One region of the Ferdinandcohnia sp. QZ13 genome, then DNA from elsewhere that is predicted to be linked to it. Evidence: riboswitches for the same ligand, from Rfam matches in the RefSeq annotation. Region 1 holds a riboswitch; the other holds the start of a gene.
What was found. A riboswitch is a leader RNA that binds a small molecule or an ion and turns the genes downstream of it on or off. The one in region 1 is predicted to bind cyclic di-GMP.
Positions count from the first base shown of each region.

Region 1 (7,827 bases):
TCACGGATAAAGAAAATTGGTGTGTTGTTTCCAACGATGTCATAGTTTCCTTCTTCTGTATAGAATTTAACCGCAAAACCACGTGGGTCACGCGCTGTATCAGCAGAGCCATTTTCCCCAGCAACCGTTGAGAAACGGATAAATAGAGGAGTACGCTTGCCAATTCCGTTAAATAGTTTTGCTTTTGTATATTTGGATACATCATTCGTCACTTCAAAATAACCGTGTGCTCCACTGCCTTTCGCGTGAACAACACGTTCTGGTACACGTTCTCTATTAAAATGTGCTAATTTTTCTAGAAGGTGTACGTCCTGGATTAGTACTGGTCCTCTTGAGCCAGCTGTGATTGAGTTTTGGTTATCTCCAACTGGAGCTCCCCAACTTGTCGTTAGTTTAGTAGTAGTCAATTAGATCACCTCTTGGTAGTATTTTTGAATATGTATATTATAATAACAAGTATAAATTAAAAATCAATACATTTTTATAATAATTATAATATGGATAAAATGGATTATCCAAAATTAACGATATTTATGCTTGTAATAACGAAATATCGCTTGCGGAATATTCATGTTCACAATTGGGATTTTATTTAACGGAATCTATTGATTTTCAATTAAGTCTGGTTTTTAATTGTATTTGAGAATTTTGAGAGTATCATAAGTTACGCTCTTTCTCTAATTACGCAGGAAAAGAAACAATTGGAAATAACTACGTTGACTTTTGAATTTAGGAGGCAATGTGACATGAAAGATAAAAAGCATCATGGAAGCGTGGAAGGAGTGGGGGGACCTCACGATGAACGCTTAGGCACAGGGGAATCGGCTGATTCGTTAACAAAAAGGCAGGGACACCCGGTTACGGATAATCAAAATATCCGAACAGTTGGGAATCGTGGGCCATCCACACTAGAGAATTACGATTTTATTGAAAAGATCTCGCATTTTGACCGTGAACGAGTTCCAGAAAGGGTGGTTCACGCAAGAGGGGCAGGGGCGCACGGGTATTTTGAAGCGTACGGCAAGGTTGACGACGAGCCGGTTTCTAAGTACACTCGAGCAAAGCTGTTTCGGCAGGACCGATGCTTTCTTAGGTAAAAAAAGCTTTGAAATTTGCTAAAAGCCATAGAAACCTCATTAATGACCATAGGGTCCATGCTAACGCCAATAAAAATAAAATAAGAGCCATAGAGGTTGGGCTAACGACCATAGACGATTCGTTATTTACTGTCGTTAACTCAAAAATACTGTTGTTACTGAAGGAATACTATTTTTAATCATAAAATACTGTTTTTAAGCCAGAAATACTATTTTTAGCAAAAAACGAGGCCAAAAGCCCAGTTGCAACCTTACAACTCCCTCACAAACGCATAACTTTTCCGCTCATACCCCTTTTTTTTCGTAAAAGATGTGCCCTATAGGAACTGCTTATAATGTTACTTTCTAGTCAATATTCAAAGAAAATTGAAGAATTTTGTCTAATTTTGTTGAAATTATAGTAGTTTTGTCATATTATAAATAGGTCTAAAGTAATATATTAATGAATATGCTATACGATAACGGCAAACTTATCGAAAGGTAAGGACGCAAAGCCACGAGCCTAAAGCAAACATGCTATGGTAGTCGGGTTACCGAAATGGCGGAGATAGATGACTCCCGTTTATTCGGTTTAGTCATCTTTTTTTGTGCTTCCAGCTTCTTTCATTTTCACACCTTAGGCGCCTTTATCATTCTCAATCTAGCAAAGAATTGGTTTTGGGGTAAAAATATACCGATGTTTTCGGCATTTTTGTTGAAAATAGGTCTTTTTATGATGAAAAATGTTTTTAATTGAAGATTTTCGTGAATCGAAATTTGTTTAAGGAATGAAAGTAATTGTGTTATTGGTCAATATTGATATTAAACAAATGATTCGAAAGAAGGATTTTTTTCATCATGGTCAGACAATATACAACATAAATGAAATGAGAAAAATTGGAACAGAATTTCTTTTTCGGAAAAATCACGAAAATCCTGAATTGATCTTTAGAAGGGCAAAAGAGTTAAATAGGCTTTTTGAATTGGATACAGCATCAATTAGGAAAGCATTTTTTTCGTATTTTTCAAGTGGCCTATCACTTACAGAGGAATTGTTATTCGTAAATGTTTATCCATCTACGATTTTAAATCCTCAATTTCCCTCTTTTATAGAAAGTTTATTACAAGCGTTCCCTAATTCAAGATTTCGTTCAGTATTTGAAATTGTTGAGTCTGAAGTAATAGAGAATATTAATCTCATTAAAGAACGTGTTCGTTTTTTGCAAAAACTGGGATATTTTATCGCAATTGATGATATCGGACACGGATGGGCTTCCTTGTGTACACTTATTGAATTAGAACCCAATTATCTTAAGCTTGAAAGATATTTTTCTATAAATCTACCTAATTCATCTCAGAAACAAAGAATGATTTTATTACTTTTGCAATACTTTTACGACTCTGATACAAAGATAATCTTGGAGGGAGTAGAAACAATAGAAGAATTACATGTAGCACAATCATTGGGTGTGGAGTTTTGTCAAGGATACTTCTTATCCAGACCTCAACCAGTCCTTGTTTGACAGAATTAAGTAAAGTTATGAAAAAAAGATTCTGAAATTAGAATCATCAACTTATGAAGGTTGTAGTTAAAACTAGCAGAAGCAGTTATGTTGATACCTTGATCTAACAGAGAAAAATAAAGATGAAAAGTTGTTTTGAAATCGTGACTTGATATATTTTATGAGATTTATACAAAATCAAAGGTGTAATGCAGGAAATGAGCAAGCAAGATTCATTAATGTAAATAGTTTGTTTATTAAACATACATGAGATAAGTAAAAGATTACTAATTAGTGGCCATGATAGAGTTTTTAATTATAAAAAGCAGATGAAAATTTAGGAATAATGAAGGTGGAAAATTAATGAGTGAAATTACGAATTTTAAAAGTATTAGGACGAAAATTTTATTTGGATTTTTCGTTGTTATTTTGTTAGTTGTTATTTTGGGAGTTTATAACTTTTATGTTACGAAGAAAGCAAACCAAAATATCGAGATTATGGTTGACGACGAAGTTCAATTATTGATAGCAGATGAAAAATTAGTAGCATCCATTGCAAATAGAATTGGAACTGCACGAGGATATGTATTATTTGGTGGTGACTTTAAGGAACGATTTAATGAGTATTCAGAGCAAGGAAAGCAGGCAGAAAAGGTAATTAGGGAGATACAGGTTACCGATGAATTTGATGCTTTAATAAAGCGTACTGTTGATTGGCGAGAAAGCATAACCACTGAAGTGTTTAATGAATACGATGCGGGAAATGAAGAATTGGCACTTAGAAATCTTGAAAAACTTACACCAGAGGCTCGTGATTTAATGTCTGGCTATGAAAAGTTAGCGGCAGAGAGGGAGAAAAGATTAACAGAATTAGGAAAAGATGCAATATCAAATGGTGATAAATCATTAACTGTAACTTCAATAATTACAGTCCTAATTATTGTATTGAGTCTCATTGTTGGTTTTGTAACCTCGTACATTATTTCGAAACCAATCAAAATGGTAGTGGAACGGATGAAACAAATATCAAATGGGGATTTAAAACACGAACCATTGAAAACAAAATCAAAAGATGAGATAGGTGCACTTGTACAATCAGTCAATTTAACGAATGATAGTCTTCGTACTATCGTAGAAGATATAATAGTTGTTTCCGGTGACGTAAAGAGCAGGGGGGAGCAACTTACGCAATACGCTGATGAAGTATTGGCAGGTAGCCAGCAAATTGCAACAACAATGGAAGAGTTATCAGCTGGAGCAGAAGAACAAGCTCAATCTTCGACGGCCCTAAATGAAAATATGGGGAATTTCTCTCAAGAAATCATGAAAGTTGCATCACAGGGTGAGTCAATTAAAGGACAATCAGATACGATGCTTCAGTTAACGGAAGATGGTAGTGATTCCATGGAAGAATCTGTTCAAAAAATGGCTTCTATCAATGAAAAAATGAAGCAATCTCTTTCAAGGGTCAAAGGGTTAGATTACAAGACTAATGACATTTCTAAACTAGTAAATGTCATTCAGGAAATTGCTGCACAAACAAACTTACTGGCATTAAATGCTGCTATTGAAGCTGCACGAGCAGGAGAACATGGAAGAGGATTTGCGGTGGTAGCTGATGAGGTTCGCAAACTCGCTGAACAAGTAAGCGAATCAGTTACAGACATTACTTCAATTGTTTCGGATATTCAGGACGAATCAAAACAAGTCGTTGAATCACTTGATGAGGGCTACAATTTGGTGGATGAAGGTACCATGCAGATTAAAACAACAGGAGAAACATTTACACAGCTAAAAGAGGCTATTGAAACAGTTGGTGAACAGATTCGTTCAATGGCATCTTCACTTTATCATGTTTTAGACGATACAAAAACGATTAACTCTGCAATCGAAAATATTGCTTCTGTTTCAGAAGAAAGTGCTGCCGGAGTTGAACAAGTTTCAGCAACTGCCCAACAGTCAAGCACTTCAATGGAAGAGGTTTCAGCAAGTGCAAAATCATTAGAAGAAAATGCGAACACCTTAAATACCTTGATTCAGCGATTCAAGGTCAACTAGTAAAACAATGAATTAATATAGATTAATAGCGTGTGAGTACATGCCAATCATGAACATTATTATGATTGTTTGACCTCAAATTAAATTAGGATATAAAGCATGCGTGATATCCGGGTTAAATTGAGTGGGATTGAACAAAAGTTGTTAAGGAATTCTATGCTGGAATATTAATTGAATGAGGGACTTGTACTATTATTGACTTTTACAATTCTTATAAAAGTTTAAGAATTTATGCTATGAATTATGAAAAAGGTCCCGAACTAAACTTGTTTATGATTATCGATAGTATGGGAGATTAGAAAGTGGAAATCCTAAATGGATTTCCCTTTTTAGGTATTCATTTTAACCTTCAAACTATACTTTATCATCCGAACAGTGAATTAATAACACAGTAGAAGTAAATGCATCGGCAGAACTTTTAGTCCAATTAATACAAGAACTACAAGGGAATTTTTTAACTGTAACAGTTCAGACTATGAATGATAAGAAAGGGTGGTAGTCACTTTAACTACCATTCTCTTTTTTTGCGAAAATTCTATTGCTGATTTGGAAATATCATTAAGTGAAAGGAAGTAATAGAAGTGGCTGTAGATATAAAACAAAGAAATAAAACCGTTTTGGAATTATTAAACGGAACGCTTGGGGCAATAAAGACTGTTGTTCCTTTGGATTTTGGGCTAGGTAAACCTTTTTTATTAGATCAATCATTACAAATGTCATTTGGTGTCCTTATCGGATTTACGGGTGATTTAAAAGGGAAATTAGTTCTTAAAGGGAATGAAGCTCTTTTTGGCTCTATCGGTGAAATCATGTTTGGTATGGCTTTAGAAGGTGAAATGCTATCCTCGTTTGCGGGTGAATTAGGGAATATGATTGCTGGGGGAATGGCAACGAATCTCGCAGAGGATGGTGTATTTATTGATATTACTTCCCCTACAGTTATGAAGGGTGACACTGCTTTGTTAGGATTTGAAAAGGCAATTGGAGTAGCCCTATCCTATCCTAATATAGGTGATATGGACATTTATTTAGTACTAGACAACTAGAAAAAGGGTGAGATTCATGGATACGGGTGAATACTTAGAATTGTTCCTTGATGAAAGTCGGGAACATTTACAATCAGTGAATGACAATCTTCTATTATTAGAAAAAGATCCACATGAACGTAAGATTATTAATGAAATTTTCCGTTCCGCTCATACATTAAAAGGTATGTCTGCAACAATGGGATTTCAAGACATAGCGTCTTTAACCCATCAGATGGAAAATGTACTGGATAAATTACGGAACGAAAGTTTTGATGTGACAACAGATGTCATTGATACGATGTTTGAAGCATTGAAGTCACTTGAAGAAATGGTGACTGATATTAGTGGAGGTAGAGAAGGAAAAAAGGATGTAACAGCACTTGTTTCAAAATTAGAAGAAATGGAAAAGGGTGGTGGGCATTCACCAACTAGCAATAAGGAACAAAGAGATTCTCACCCCCAATCAGAAATAGCCCTTGATCAGTATCAATTATCTGTTGTATCTCAATCGAAAGAGCAAGGTTACAATGTCTATGAAATAAAAGTTCAGCTAACTGAAAGTTGTTTGTTAAAAGCAGCGCGTATTTTTATGGTATTCGATATTCTTGGTCAAATGGGGGAAGTCATTAAGTCTAATCCTTCCGTAGAGGAATTAGAAGATGAACAATTTGAACAAACTTTCTCAGTCGTTTTTTTATCAAAAGAATCAAAAGACGATATTCAAAATAGTATCTTGAAGGTTTCTGAAATTGAAAGAGCGGAAGTATCCCTATTTAATACTGATAGTACGAAGGAAACTATTAAGCAACCATCGGTGGAGGAAGAGGAACCCATTGAAAAAGATGTTAGAAAATTAAAGTCTCCTTCAAAAACCATTCGTGTTAACATCGAGCGAATTGACCGTTTGATGAATTTGTTCGAAGAACTTGTGATAGAAAGAGGGCTTATCGAGGACATTTCAGATAAAGTCAAAAATGTTGAATTAGATGAAGCTGTCAAGCACTTATCAAGAATTTCACAGGATATGCAACAAATGATGCTAGCGATGAGAATGGTACCTGTTGAGCAAGTATTCAATCGTTTTCCACGAATGGTGAGAGAATTATCAAAAGACCTACACAAAAATATCCACTTGGATATTAGTGGGGCAGAAACAGAATTAGATCGTACGGTGGTGGATGAAATTGGTGATCCCCTTGTTCATCTTCTTCGTAATTCCATTGACCATGGAATTGAACTACCAGAACGAAGAACAGAAATTGGCAAGAAGCCAGAAGGGAAACTGCTATTAAAAGCCTATCACGCAGGGAATCACGTTTTTATTGAAATTGAAGATGATGGTAATGGTATAAACCGTGAGAAAGTATTGAAAAAAGCAATCGAGAGAGGGCTTGTGACGCAAGAACAGTCGCGGGAACTTTCTGATGAAGAAGTCTATCAACTTATTTTTTCATCTGGATTTAGTACAGCTGACAAAGTGTCTGATGTTTCAGGGCGCGGTGTGGGCTTAGATGTTGTAAAAAGTAAGATTGAATCCTTAGGTGGAAAAGTGTTTGTTGAATCTGAAAAGGGAAAAGGAAGTAAATTTTCTATTCAATTGCCACTTACCTTGTCGATTCTTTCGACCTTGCTTGTAAATGTGAAGAAAGAAATATATGCGATTCCCCTGTCCTCAATCTTAGAAACACTGGTTATTAAGAATGATGAGATCATGAAAGCTCACCATCAAAACGTAATCGATTTTAGAGGAAAAGTTGTTCCATTAGTTTTCTTAAAAGATGTCTTTGAAGTACCGAATGAGAAAGAACTAGTGGAAACCACTCATGCGATTGTGGTGGTTAAACGTGGAGAAAAGGTAACAGGATTAGTAGTCGATTCTTTCATTGGTCAAAGAGAAATTGTATTGAAATCGCTAGGCGGTTATTTACAAGATATTCATGCCATTTCAGGGGCTACCATTTTAGGAAATGGACAAGTTTGTTTGATAATTGACCCGAATGAATTAGTGAAGTAGGAGTGATAAGTGGATGGAAGGTCAGTCAAAAGTGATTGTTTTTCGATTAGAAGACCAGGAATATGGAACAGATATACAAAAAATACGATCAATCGAGCGACTTCAAGAAGTTACCCGTATTCCAAATGTACCTGAATTTATTAAAGGAG
Region 1 covers NZ_JAVIVW010000015.1:1,340,850-1,348,676, reverse strand. The annotation lists gene katA (catalase KatA) at 1-407, opposite strand, end outside; partial or broken gene RGU12_RS20745 (catalase) at 747-1,076, shown strand; cyclic di-GMP riboswitch class I at 1,551-1,635, shown strand; gene RGU12_RS20740 (EAL domain-containing protein) at 1,877-2,599, shown strand; gene RGU12_RS20735 (methyl-accepting chemotaxis protein) at 2,942-4,636, shown strand; gene RGU12_RS20730 (chemotaxis protein CheX) at 5,218-5,682, shown strand; gene RGU12_RS20725 (chemotaxis protein CheW) at 5,699-7,678, shown strand; gene RGU12_RS20720 (chemotaxis protein CheW) at 7,692-7,827, shown strand, end outside.

Region 2 (7,827 bases), on a different contig from region 1:
TGTTCAATAGCAGTACCAAGTGTAATTACTTTGTTTCCTGCGATTAATCGTGTAAGCATGAATAATGATAGGGCAGGAATGAATACAACCTGGCAGCCTGATTTTACTCCTTGAATCGTTAGTGGAAAAATGACACGACGAAACGTTGTCCATTTAGAAGCCCCAAGGTCTCTAGCAGCATCCAATAGACTTGGATTTAACTCATTTAATGAGTTAAAGATGGGTAAAATCATAAATGGAATAAAAATATAAACAGATACAAACACAAAGCTGAAATCAGTAAATAATAACTGCCTAGAGCCGATACCTAACACTTCAAGAATGGCATTGGCAGTTCCGTAGGCTCCAAAAATTCCAATAAAAGCATATGCTTTTAATAGAAGATTGATCCACGATGGAGCAATGATGAGTAGCAACCAAAGGTGTTTATGCTTCGTTCTTGTGATTAAATAGGCTGTTGGGTATGCGACCAATAATGAGACAGCTGTAATTAAAAAGGCATACCAAAATGAGCTAAGTGTCATTTTTAGATAAATGGGTGTGAAAAACGTTTTATAATTTACTAAAGATAGATTTCCTTCTATATCAAAAAATGAATAATAGAGTACAAGCGTAATTGGTGCAATAACAAATACAAGAATCCATAGTGCATAAGGGATAAAATATAAATTGCGAGTAAGCTTATTTTCCATGGCTTTCCCCGTCCACATATGCATCTAAGCGACGATCATATTCTTCCTCTGTTTCACCAATCCTCATGACATGAATTGCCTCAGGATCAAAATAAAGTCCGATTTCATCGCCAACCTTAGCTTTCTTTGTAGAGTGTACCAACCATTCATTTCCATCTTGGTCAAAGCCGCAAATTTCATAGTGAACCCCTCTAAAAAGCTGAGAATCTACAACAACCTGAAGTTTTCCTTTTTCAACAGAGGTAATTTCTAAATCTTCAGGGCGGATAACAATTTCAACGGGCTCATTGTCTGAAAAACCTTGGTCAACACAGTCAAATGTCTTTCCAACAAATTCAACTAAAAAGTCACGATGCATTTTTCCTTTTACGATATTCGATTCTCCGATAAAATCAGCGACAAAGCGATTGATTGGTTCGTCATATATATCGATAGGGGTGCCACTTTGTTGTATGTTTCCTTTATTCAATACAAAAATCTCATCAGACATAGCAAGTGCTTCCTCTTGGTCATGTGTGACAAAGATAAAGGTAATACCAAGGCGCTTTTGAAGGTCACGAAGCTCATATTGCATTTCCGTACGAAGCTTTAAATCGAGTGCTGATAATGGCTCATCCAATAAAATAATCTCTGGCTCATTCACGATTGCTCGAGCAATTGCCACACGTTGTCTTTGACCACCAGACATTTCTCTAATTTCACGATTTTCATAGCCAGTAAGGTTAACGAAGCTTAGGGCTTCTTTCACTTTTTTATCGATTTCCGATTGCTTCATTTTTTTTATTCGTAAGCCAAAGGCAACATTCTCATATACATTAAGATGTGGAAATAACGCGTAATCCTGAAACACTGTATTAACCTGACGCTTATTGGCAGGTGTGGTGTTTACTTTTTTACCATTAAAATAAACCTCTCCATCTGAGGGTTCGATAAATCCTGCAATCAAACGCAATATCGTTGTTTTTCCACATCCAGATGGACCAAGAAGGGTATAAAACTTTCCTCTTTCAATTTCAAAGCTGACATTGTTAAGGACAGGTGGGTCATTGTCATATTGTTTCGTCACATTTTTAAACTGGATAATAGGTATACTGTTCATAGCAACCCCCTTCTTTCTATATAAAATAAAATGATAGTTTTTGTGTAATCCGGCATAATTATACACGAATCGGCAAAAAATTCAATAACATTCATAAAGTCAAGGTGTAAAAGTATAAATTACAAGATAGTATATTGACCGAAAAAAGCAACTAGTAAATTAGTCGTAGGAATAAATTAACATTTTTAGAAAAAGGTGATGTCAATTCCATTGACCAAATGTGAAAATAGAAATATAATTATAGTACAATTTAAAATAATCTTTCTTTAAAGATAATTGTATAAAGGAAAGGCAAATTCATTGAAAGATGAAGACGCAAAACTATAGGGGCTAAGTCCAGTTGGACATGCCAGCCAGTTGCCGAGTAAAACTCGTATCGTAAGAGCGAAGATTAATCGGTATGTGATTAGTCTTTTTTTTTATACCATTAAGTAAGTTGTTGCTACTATTTTACTAGATTTTTGGATAAATTAGCATGTTCAAAAAGACGGGAAAAGGACCGCGCGTCTACAAAATTGCCTCTTCCTATGTGACGACATTTTAAGACGGTGAAGCTTTACCAGCGTATGTAGTATACGTGAGGAACTCCAGAAACAAGTCAGCATGCTTCCACAGGATGTTGGCATTTAGTTGAAGTTCCTCACTCGATGTGACATTTTTAACCGATCTTTTGAACATCCTTTAAAAAATTTTGGAAGTGATTATGCATGAAGAAAACCATCCAGAATCTGAACGTACTAAGAAAACTAAGCGAATTAATCGACAAGGTTGGTTCCGAAAAGAATCTGATTTCTGACGAGACTCGTAGCTTTTTTGACGAAATTGGTCAGGAACAAGAAGAACAAGAGATTACTAACACCCTTTTAACCCAACTCCAACAAATGAACGAACAAATGGAAAATATGCATTGGATGAACAAGCATTACCGTATCCTTCATGAATTTGCCCAAATTTGCAGCAAAACCCTAAATGAAAGCGTTCTTCTTCAGAAATCCTATGAGATGGTTTCACGTGTTATGCCAACGGATTCGTTTTACATTGCCTTGCATAATCCAGGTGATGCGCATATTCAAATGATTTTTATTATGGATAATGGTGAGCCTGCTCCACCTAGCACCGTAGAGTTTGGTGAAAATTACACATCAAAGGTTATTAAAACACGAGAAATCGTTCACCTCAAACATCGAAATCAAAACATTGAGTATGATACGAAAATGGGGGAAGGGGAGCAAGACACAAGATCTTGTCTTTTCGTACCAGTTGTGATGGATGATCAAGTAAAAGGTGTCATTTCGGCGCAAAGCTATAGGGATTTCGCCTATCGGAAGGAGCACGAGGATCTTTTGCAAATGATCGGTGCACAGGTTATCAACTCGATTGAAACTGCTCGATTATATGGAAAAATTTATACAATGTCCCGTACAGACGAATTAACTGGATTAAAAAACCATCGTGCTTTCCATGAGGATTTAGCACAATTAATTCGAAATGATGATGGCGAAATTACAGTTATGATGATCGACTCTGATGATTTAAAGAAAGTAAATGACCGCTTCGGCCATGATGCTGGTGATTTATATTTAAAGATCCTTGCAGACGGCATAAAAACGCTTTGCGATGATAACATGGAAGGCTATCGATATGCGGGGGATGAGTTCATGATACTCATTAAAACCCACATCGATTTGGGTGTGAAGGATATTTACTTTAAGTTAAAAGAGTACTACACGGAACACCCACTTATCGTTGATGATGAAAAAATCACCGTTTCAATTAGTACTGGCGTCGGTGTCTATCCGTATAACGGAACGACTGTTGATGCGTTGAAAAAAGCGGCAGATCAAGCACTGTACGCTGCAAAAGAAAGTGGAAAGAATCGCATAGTTTTGGCGAATTAAAAAAGCTCATCCATTTGGATGAGCTTTTTACAGTATTCTTGTCCAACATGTTCAAGGTCACAAGCCAACGCTCTGGAGGAAGGCATAAAGCACATTCTGTCAGCGCTCGTCTTGTGCTTGTCACCGACAGGCGGACACGATTAGCGCATTTCTTAGTTAATATGGGCAATGATGCCTTCTTCATCGTCTAATACAAGCTTAATTCCTGCATATGGGTCTCGATTCATAAATTCTCCAAGCCATAAACGAATCGCTTCGATTAGGTTTGCCATAATGAGGACCTGTTTACGGTCGTTGACATATGCTTCAGCGGAGAACCCGTAGTCATCATCATACATAAGCTCTACTTCGACTTCTTCTGGTTTTACTTGCTTTTTCAAGCCTATATAAACACAAATCGCATTAATAATTTCTTGTTCGGAAAGAATTAACGTCTCCATGGGTCTGCCTCATTTTTCTTACGATCTCTGATCATCACGAAGATTTTTCGAATGATAACGATTAGTACATAAATCGCTATTACGTTAATCATTAATCCTAAAAATGAGCCAAGTATTCCCATTCCACCTAGAAGACCACCAAATAGGAACCCTGCAAGTCCACCAAGCATAAGGCCTTTCATTAATCCACCAGACATGAATCCACCTTTAGGATTTGTAGTAGTAGACTTGTTTGTAACATTATTATCTGCCTTTTTCTTTTGTTGCTGTTGGAAGTTGGATTTGTTTGTGTTTCCAATATTATTATTAAAACCTCTTTTACCTGACTTATAGCCTTTTGCCTCAACAGTTGTTGTTTGGTCTTGGAAGACAAAGTTTCCAAGTGGCGATAGAATCAGAGTAAGTGCTACCATAGCTGCTAAAACCTTTTTCATATAAATGTGTACCTCCATAAGTTAGTATTTATATTTTTACTATTATAACCTAATATCATGAAATTCTCTTGTAATTCACCTTCCTCAGTTTTCTACCTTATATACGATGAAAAAGGAGGAAGGTTTCATTTTATCTATAAAAATGATGCTGGTAAATAAATACAAAACCCTAATAATTTTGTTAGGGTTTGACGTCTTTACATAAATATATCAAGGATCTAGACAACACAGAAACCTACAATGGAGGTTGTGAACAATAGTAGACCTATGTTTTAAAAGTATCTTTAATGCTTAGACCGAAATATTCTTTAAATAACCAGAATGATGCGTCATTAACTACCAGCAGCTGTAATCGCGGATACAACACCTTTATCTGTTGCGGTGAAAAATCCCTTTTCAGGCCATTTTCACTATAGACGCAGGTAAAAGATGGTTTTCTTATCCTAAGGGCGATAAAAATGGTATAGTATATTTGTAGTAATAGAAGGCAGGAAAGAGGATATCTAATGAAAACAGAAGTACAGTTACAAAAAACATCCCTTATAGCTGATCTTAAATCTCTTTTTAAGGCAGGAGTTTTACTGGCGAATGTTCTACCTGTGTTTTCAGGATTTTGGTTAGCGATTTATTTTTCGGGTGCATCATTTCAGGAAAATTTAGGATTGTTTCTATATACAATGGTTGGAAGTACACTTGTTATGGCGGGAGCTCTAATCATAAACAATTGGTATGATGTTGACATCGACACAGTCATGGACAGGACGAAAAAACGACCAACTGTAACAGGCCATTTTTCAATGAAGTTTGTATTGTCTTTAGGCATTATTTGTACAGTATTAGGATTCGTTTCACTATTTTTCACCACCTATGAAGCCTTCTTTTTTACGTTTGTGGGCTGGTTCACGTATGTCGTATTGTACACAATGTGGTCCAAGCGCAGATTTACGATAAATACTGTGATTGGGAGTGTATCAGGCGCCGTTTCTCCATTAATGGGATGGGCTGCTGTTGCACCGATTGATCATACTGTCCCAATTGTGCTCTTTTTGATCTTATTTGTGTTTCAAATGCCGCATACGTATGCAATTGCGATAAGAAAGTATGATGAATATAAGGCTGCGAACGTTGCGATGCTCCCAGTCGTTCGTGGTTTCGAGGTAACGAAGAGACATTTTCTTTTCTGGGTTATCTGTCTGTTTCCACTTCCATTCTTTTTAGGCGAACTTGGAAAGGTTTTTGTCATCCTTGCGACATTGCTTAATATCGGTTGGATCATCTTGAGTATTAAAGGTTTTTCAGTTAAAGACGATATAAAATGGGCTCGCTGGAATTTCCTTTATTCCGTGAACTATATTTTTATTATCTTCCTATTAATGGTGATTGTTACATTGCCAAAGTATTTTGGGTGAATTCATTGAACCTCGCTGCATTAATGATGTGGCGGGGTTTTTCGTTTTCAAAACAGCCGTTGAGAGTCGAAAGTGATGCTACAGTAGAAATCGGTGTAGAGCACCTTGACCTTCTAATATAAGGAAGAATGAACCCTCAAGCTGTTCCAGAGTGCTGCGAACCTCCTAATTGAAGGAAATCGAGAACTCTCAAAGTGCCCTAGAGTGCTATCAATCTCCTAATAAGAGGAAAGAGTGAACCCTCAAAGTGTCCCAGATTATCCCCAACCTACTAATAAAAGGAAAACACAAACCTCCAAGCGGTCTAGAGTACCACCAACCTCCAATTGACCGTAGATTCTCCTGGTACCTAAAACTAACCAAGCGAATAATCACCAGAAAAGTCCATCCCATCCCAAAAACCAAAACACTCGAAAATTAAATTCTGATGTCACAAAACCTGACGACTAATCGTCATGATTATAAATCGAACAGTGGGAGTGGATATTATGCAAATTGAAGAAAAAACATGGGATTGTGTCATTATTGGTGGTGGGATTGCAGGGCTGACTGCTTCCATCTACTTGGCGCGGGCTGGAAAGTCTGTGCTAGTCTTAGAAAAATCAAAAACACTTGGTGGGAGAGGGCGAACAACGAATAAACTGGATTCATATATAAACCTTGGTCCACATGCGTTGTATTCGAAAGGGAAATCAATAGAAGTCCTAAATGAACTAGGCATTGAAATAGATGGAGGCATCGTTCCAACGAAAGGAAAGATCCTTCATAAAGATGAAATTTTTGAACTTCCAGCCACAGCTATTAGCCTCTTAACAAGCCCATTATTAAATTGGAAAGCTAAGAAAGAGCTGTTTTCTTTTTTCATTAAATATAAGAAAATAGATACTAATAAAATTGTAAACATACCATTACACCAGTGGTTGCAGCATAACATGAAGAATGAAGTGGTCAGGCAACTCATTTTAATGCTATCCCGTTTGTCGACGTATTCGAATGACCCAGAACTTATAAGTGCGGGTGCAGCCTTAAAACAGCTCCAATTGGGAAACGCGATTTACCTACATTACGGTTGGCAAAGTATGATAAATGCTTTGGAAAAAATGGCAACCCAGGTAGGAGTCCGTTTTCAAACGAGCAAACAAGTTAAAAAGGTGAATGGCTCTTTTCCACAATTCACCGTGCATACAAACGACGAAACGATTACTGCCCACCATGTACTATCAACTTCAAGTCCTCATGAAACAGCTAAAATGTTTTCAGAACATGAAAGCACTCCAGAAATAATAAAAGAATACCATCCAGTATATGTAGCCTGTTTAGACCTTGTTTTATCAAGATTGCCTAACCCCCAAATGGACTTTGTTTTGAGCTTAGAGGACCCGTTTTATTTTTCAAATCATTCCAGAATAGCGAAATTAAGTGAACGAGACTACCATGTTGTTCATGTTATAAAATATACAAACGCTAATGAGAATTCAGAAAGAGAACTGGAGGATTTTGTGGAAAAAATCCAGCCGGGCTGGAAAGAGTATGTTGTCTATAAACGGTATCTTCCTAGAATGACCGTTTCAAATGGTTTAGTTTTAGCTAATCAAAGCAAAAGACCGTCGCCAAAAGTTAAACAGATACCTGGGTTTTATATTGCGGGAGACTGGGTAGGAGATGGAATGCTTGTTGATGCTTCGTTTCAAAGTGCTAGGAAGGCTGCTCAATTAATCCTTGAAAACACACGATAAAAGGTGGTTTGCTCAAATGTTGGATGAACAGTTTTATCAGGAACATAAGCCTCTCTTGTTTTCGATTGCCTACCGAATGACAGGCACGATAACAGAGTCTGAGGATATTATCCACGATG
Region 2 covers NZ_JAVIVW010000001.1:2,317,262-2,325,088, reverse strand. The annotation lists gene RGU12_RS11325 (ABC transporter permease) at 1-692, opposite strand, end outside; gene RGU12_RS11320 (ABC transporter ATP-binding protein) at 682-1,791, opposite strand; cyclic di-GMP riboswitch class I at 2,072-2,156, shown strand; gene RGU12_RS11315 (sensor domain-containing diguanylate cyclase) at 2,499-3,689, shown strand; gene RGU12_RS11310 (YxcD family protein) at 3,842-4,129, opposite strand; gene RGU12_RS11305 (hypothetical protein) at 4,117-4,563, opposite strand; gene RGU12_RS11300 (GntT/GntP/DsdX family permease) at 4,829-4,930, opposite strand; gene cyoE (heme o synthase) at 5,070-5,972, shown strand; gene RGU12_RS11290 (phytoene desaturase family protein) at 6,461-7,708, shown strand; gene RGU12_RS11285 (RNA polymerase sigma-70 factor) at 7,725-7,827, shown strand, end outside.
Region 2: it holds a riboswitch for cyclic di-GMP, as region 1 does, so the genes downstream of both, RGU12_RS11315 (sensor domain-containing diguanylate cyclase) here and RGU12_RS20740 (EAL domain-containing protein) in region 1, are expected to answer to the same signal.